2 regions of the Pseudoalteromonas sp. NCCP-2140 genome follow, and region 2 is predicted to be linked to the other one. Evidence: predicted binding sites of a transcription regulator. Region 2 holds the regulator's gene; the other holds the start of a gene.
The links. Region 2 encodes ArgR, which controls arginine synthesis, uptake and breakdown. Its sites were predicted from a motif close to ANTGAATANNTATTCANT; they were not measured.
Positions count from the first base shown of each region.

Region 1: a site for ArgR is predicted at 1,871-1,888, ahead of argA (amino-acid N-acetyltransferase). Genes of this name have one in related genera too.

Region 1 covers NZ_BRCZ01000001.1:448,974-452,153, reverse strand. Annotated here, with positions in the region: gene sucC (ADP-forming succinate--CoA ligase subunit beta) at 1-884, shown strand, start outside; gene sucD (succinate--CoA ligase subunit alpha) at 884-1,756, shown strand; gene argA (amino-acid N-acetyltransferase) at 1,951-3,180, shown strand, end outside.
Region 2 covers NZ_BRCZ01000010.1:37,995-41,174, reverse strand. Annotated here, with positions in the region: gene ispB (octaprenyl diphosphate synthase) at 1-50, shown strand, start outside; gene mdh (malate dehydrogenase) at 140-1,075, opposite strand; gene argR (transcriptional regulator ArgR) at 1,301-1,768, shown strand; gene NFU46_RS16610 (Dyp-type peroxidase) at 1,765-2,664, opposite strand; gene NFU46_RS16605 (ABC transporter ATP-binding protein) at 2,726-3,180, opposite strand, start outside.

The sequences.
Region 1 (3,180 bases), on a different contig from region 2:
AAATTCTTGTTGAAAGCTGCACTGACATCGCTAACGAATTATACCTTGGCGCTGTAGTAGATCGTGCTTCTCGTAAAGTTGTTTTCATGGCATCTACTGAAGGTGGTGTTGAAATCGAGCAAGTTGCAGAAGAAACTCCAGAACTAATTCACAAAGCTGAGATCGATCCACTAGTTGGTCCTCAAGCTTACCAAGCTCGTGAGTTAGGCTTCAAACTAGGTTTAAACCCTACTCAAATGAAACAGTTCGTTAAGATCTTCATGGGTCTTGCTAACATGTTCAACGATTTCGATTTCGCTCTATTAGAAATCAACCCGCTAGTAATCACAGACGAAGGTAACCTTCACTGTCTAGACGGTAAAATCGGTGTAGATGGTAACGCGCTTTACCGTCAACCTAAAATCCGTGAAATGCACGATCCTTCACAAGAAGATGCGCGTGAAGCTCACGCTGCAAGCTTTGAGCTTAACTACGTTGCACTAGACGGTAACGTTGGTTGTATGGTTAACGGTGCAGGCCTAGCAATGGGTACTATGGACATCGTAAACCTACACGGTGGCAAGCCAGCTAACTTCCTAGATGTTGGTGGCGGTGCAACTAAAGAGCGTGTATCTGAAGCATTCAAGATCATCTTATCTGACGACAACGTTAAAGCTGTTTTAGTTAACATCTTTGGTGGTATCGTACGTTGTGACATGATCGCAGAAGGTATCATCGGCGCAGTTAAAGAAGTAGGTGTTAACGTTCCTGTAGTAGTACGTTTAGAAGGTACTAACGCTGAACTTGGTCGTGAAGTACTAGCTAGTTCTGACCTTAACATCATCGCTGCTGAATCACTAACAGACGCAGCTGAAAAAGTTGTTGCTGCTGCGGAGGGCAAATAATGTCTGTATTAATCAATAAAGATACAAAAGTTATCTGTCAAGGTTTCACAGGTGGCCAAGGTACTTTCCACTCTGAGCAAGCGCTTGAGTACGGTACACAAATGGTTGGTGGTGTAAGCCCAGGTAAAGGCGGTCAAACGCACCTTGGTCTTCCAGTATTCAACACAGTACGTGACGCTGTTGAAGCAACTGGCGCAACTGCATCAGTTATCTACGTACCAGCACCTTTCTGTAAAGATGCAATCTTAGAAGCTATCGATGCTGGCATCGAGCTAATCGTTTGTATCACTGAAGGTATCCCAACACTAGACATGGTTGACGTTAAAGTTAAGCTTGATCAAACTGGTGTTCGTATGATCGGTCCTAACTGCCCAGGTGTTATCACTCCGGGTGAAACTAAGATCGGTATCATGCCTGGTCACATCCACAAGCCTGGTAAAGTAGGTATCGTATCACGTTCTGGTACTCTTACTTACGAAGCGGTTAAGCAAACTACTGACGCTGGTTTCGGCCAATCAACATGTGTTGGTATCGGTGGTGACCCTATCCCTGGCACTAACTTCATCGACGTTTTAGAAATGTTCGAAAAAGACGAGCAAACTGAAGCTATCGTTATGATCGGTGAAATCGGTGGTACTGCAGAAGAAGAAGCTGCAGAATACATCAAGCACAACGTGACTAAACCAGTTGTTTCTTACATTGCGGGTGTTACTGCACCTCCAGGTAAGCGTATGGGTCACGCTGGTGCAATCATCGCAGGCGGTAAAGGTACTGCTGATGAGAAATTTGCTGCATTAGAAGCTGCTGGCGTAAAAACTGTACGTTCATTAGCTGATATCGGTAATGCACTTAAAGAGAAAACAGGCTGGTAATCAGTTCTAATCTCTTAAAAAAGGCTCGCTTTTGCGGGCCTTTTTTGTATCTATCACATCCTTCTACTCGACAAGAAAATTCCAATCATAAATTAAGAATAATAATGCTTTATTTGTGAATATAAATTCTCTACACTTGTGGCTTGTATATCTGTTTTTATTAAAACATTCGACTTTAATAAGGTAAATATTACGTGCGTACCACAGAATTGGTAGATGGATTTCGCCAGTCAACCCCATACGTTAATGCTCACCGCGGTAAAACATTCGTTGTTATGCTTGGCGGAGAGGCGATCGATCAGTCTGGTTGTCGCAGCATCATCAACGATGTCGCGCTATTAACTAGTCTTGGTATTAAGATTGTTTTAGTGTTTGGTGCTCGCCCACAGTTTAACGCAGCGCTTGAGCAAGTTGGCATAACTAGTCAGTTTCATAATGAGATACGGGTAACTGATAACGCAACATTTGATGTAATTAAGAAGGTTGCGGGTGCAATGCAGTTCGATATAACAGCGCGTTTATCTACGTCTTTAAGTAGTACACCTATGTCTGGCTCATTTTTAAATGTGGTGAGTGGCAACTTTGTAATTGCTCAGCCTTTAGGTGTTGATGAAGGTGTGGACTATCATCATTCAGGTAGAGTGAGACGTATCGATGTTGCGGGTATTCGCCACCAGTTAGATAACAACGGAATTGTTCTGCTTGGGCCAATAGCGGCTTCTGTTACAGGTGAAAGCTTTAACTTAACTGCTGAAGAAATTGCTACGCAAGTAGCTCTCAAACTACGTGCCGATAAAATGCTTGGCTTTTGTAAAGAAGCCGGTATTTTGGATGAAAATGGTGAGGCGATTGCAGAGCTAATGCCAAATGAAGCTGAGCAACTATTAGCAAGCTATCGCAAGCAACCTGACTCATGTGTAAGCGCAACCGTATTCTTACAAGCTGCAATTGATGCTTGTCGAGGTGGCGTACATCGTTGCCATCTTGTTAGTTACAAAGAAGATGGCGCCTTATTACAAGAGCTGTTCTCTTTAGATGGTATTGGTACACAAATCGCACCACAAAGCTCTGAGCAATTACGAAGTGCAAGTATTGCTGATATTACCGGAATCATTAACCTTATAAGACCCCTTGAACAGCAAGGCTATTTGGTGCGCCGTTCTCGTGAACAGCTAGAAATCGAAATTGAACAATTTACGGTTATTGAGCGTGATGGTCTTATTATAGCGTGTGCGGCTTTGTATCCGTTTGCAGATGAACAAGTGGGGGAGTTTGCAAGTTTGGCTGTTCACCCTCAGTACCGAGATGCCGATCGCGGCAGTTATCTACTGAGGTTTATTATTAATAAGGCTAAACGTGCGGGTTATTCTCATTTATTTGCACTCACTACACGTAGCATTCACTGGTTTTTAGAGCAAAGCTTT
Region 2 (3,180 bases):
AACAAGCCTTAGAGAGTTTGGCCCGTATCGCCGTTGCCCGCGATCACTAAACGCTATTTATTCGAGCCATTAAAAAAGCCTGCATTTGCAGGCTTTTTTGTTTTCGGCGATTTAAAAAATCGCCTATCATCTGTCGGAATTAACCGTTGATGAAATCAACACCTTCTTGGATGTCTTTGTTAAGTGTAGCTAGCATGTCGTTTTTAGCTTGCTCTTCGAATGCACTTAACTCACCGTAAGAAAGGATTTCTTCAACGCCGTTTTTACCTAGACGAACTGGGTGTGCGAAGTATGCTGCGTCACCGTTTTCAACTGCAACGTATGCGTAATCAACTACTTCTTCACCTTGTAAGCCTTTAACTAAAGACATACAGAAGCGTGCTGCAGCAGCACCCATTGAAAGAGTCGCTGAACCGCCACCCGCTTTAGCGTTAACAACTTCAGTACCTGCGTTTTGGATACGTGGAGTTAATGCTGCAACTTCTTCGTCAGTGAAAGTAACACCTTCAACTTGAGATAGAAGAGGAAGAATTGTAGTACCTGAGTGACCGCCGATAACAGGAACTTTAACGTCAGTTGCGCTTAAACCTTTAAGTTCAGCAACAAATGCTTCTGAACGGATCACGTCAAGCGTTGTGATACCGAATACACGATTAGCATCGTAAGTACCCGCTTTTTTGAATACTTCAGCAACGATTGGCACAGTGCCGTTTACTGGGTTAGTGATGATACCTACTAACGCTTTAGGACAGTTTTTAACGATGCCTTCAGCTAATGTTTTGATGATACCTGCGTTTACGTTGAAAAGGTCCGCACGGTCCATGCCTGGCTTACGTGGCATACCCGCTGGGATAAGAACGATATCACAACCAGCTAATGCTGCGTCTAGGCTGTCAGCACCAAAGCCTTCAACTTTAACGTCTGTTGGGATGTGAGAAAGATCAACCGCTACACCAGGAACAACAGGGGCAACATCGTATAACGATAATTCAGAACCTGCAGGTAAACTTGTTTTTAATAATAAAGACAATGCTTGGCCGATACCGCCAGCTGCGCCTAAAACAGCAACTTTCATTGGAATTCTCCGTAATTTGAGGTAGGAAATATTTGTGGCCCTAAAGATAATGAAATTAGCGACTAAAAACAAATTTATCCTGCTTATTTCGCGTATAATTTCGACCATAGTTGTAAACTTGGCTGTAAAGACACAGCATTTTGGACGACTTTGTAAACTAATACTGCATAAATATGCAGAGTTGTGTAGAATTACCCTACATTTTATGAATAAAGAAACGGCAACATGCAACCACAAGACAAACAAGAAGCACTGATCAAAGCGTTTAAAGCGCTATTAAAAGAAGAAAACTTCGGCTCACAAGGTGAGATTGTCGAAGCATTAAAAGAGCAAGGCTTTGATAATATTAGTCAAAGTAAAGTCTCTCGCATGTTAAGCAAGTTCGGTGCAGTTCGTACTCGTAATGCAAAACAAGAAATGGTCTATTGTTTACCGGCTGAAATGGGTGTGCCAACAGCGAAAAGCCCACTGCGTCAGCTTGTTATTGATATTATGCATAACGAAATGATGATTATTATTCGCACCAGTCCAGGCGCAGCACAATTAATTGCTCGTTTACTTGATTCACTCGGTAAGGCAGATGGCGTACTAGGTACCATTGCAGGCGACGACACTATTTTTATCGCCCCTGCGAAGATTTCTGAAATCGATGTGACGCTCGATCGCGTGCGCACTTTATTTGATACCGTTTAAAGTTGCTTTAAGAAGTTTACTGACGGGGCGAAAAACGCAGATCCCATATCGGCTTGAGTAAAATCGAGCCAATGATCATAGCAATCGCCCTGCCCCAAACGACTCTTTAATACCTGCTCAAACGCATCCCCTTGCGCAGCACACGAAACCATTAAAATACCCTGCTTATGCACATCACCAAATGGCATGCTTTGGTTTAGCAATAGTGGCTGGCCATGCTCATCTTTTAATTCACTACGAACCGCATGACTGGTTTCTACAGCAGGCACAATCAAGGTGTTATCTAGACGCGTGCGCCCCATGATTTGCTCTTGCTCAGACAACGATAAATGCTGCCAGACACTCAAATCATGCACAAAGCGCTGAACATGAATATAACTGCCTTGGTCTTCAAAGTGACCCGGTTTATCGATAAGTGCTGTACTACGTTTTTGACGGCCATGAGGTGTATCGCCTGCATAAATGAAGCCGTTAAAATCACGTCCATCTAAAAACCGAAAATTACGGACCTGCTCCACCAGCTCAACATCCGGTGTTAATAATTTTAGAATTTGCAGAGCAAATAGATGATTTACATCTTCACGGTCTGAGCGAATTTGCACAAACAAGTCAAATGGCTGCGCACTAATCACATGCTCACTATGAGTCACATTCGGAAAGCTTTGCAATTGGCTAGGGATAAACTCGGGCAAAATATGCGGCCAATACTGAGCACCAAGGGCAACCACACACGATAGCATAGCTTCTGAGAACTGATCAGCAAACTCATCTTGAATGACGCTAACGCGTTTTAGTTTTTTACGTAATGACTCATCATGGCCATCGTAAACATTAAAAAACAGGTGCAAACCATGTAAGTTTGCTTCAGCACAAATCCCAGATTGCGCTTGCGCCATAGTGAATCCTTAGCTTCTCGTTATTTGCACAAAGCCAAGGATTCAAGATTGTTATTTATTACTAATCATGAAAAAAATTGACTGTGTGCGGCATTATTTTTATTTTTACAGGCTGCTCAACAGCTAACACGCGGTCTTGCTCTGCAGCAACTTCACACTCTTGCCCTGCAATATTGATACGATATACATAACGCGTACCGATAAAACGCCTGTGCAAGATAGTTAAACTGTTTGCGTCACTGTGCGCAGCTTCACACAACTGAATATGATGCGGCCTTATATACACTTGACCTTGCTGACAATTAGTATTGCTTGCCGTCAATGAGTGAACCACACCAAACGCCGTTTCGTATTCAGTTGGCGTTAATACTTTTGCCGTTAAGTATATGCCCGTACCAAGAAACTCTGCAACCACCTTTGAGTTAGGTTGACTAAATAACTGCTCCGGAGAGCCCTGTTGGGCGATTTTTCCGCCATGCATAACCGCAAGCGTGTCGGCAAATGCGAAAGCTTCTT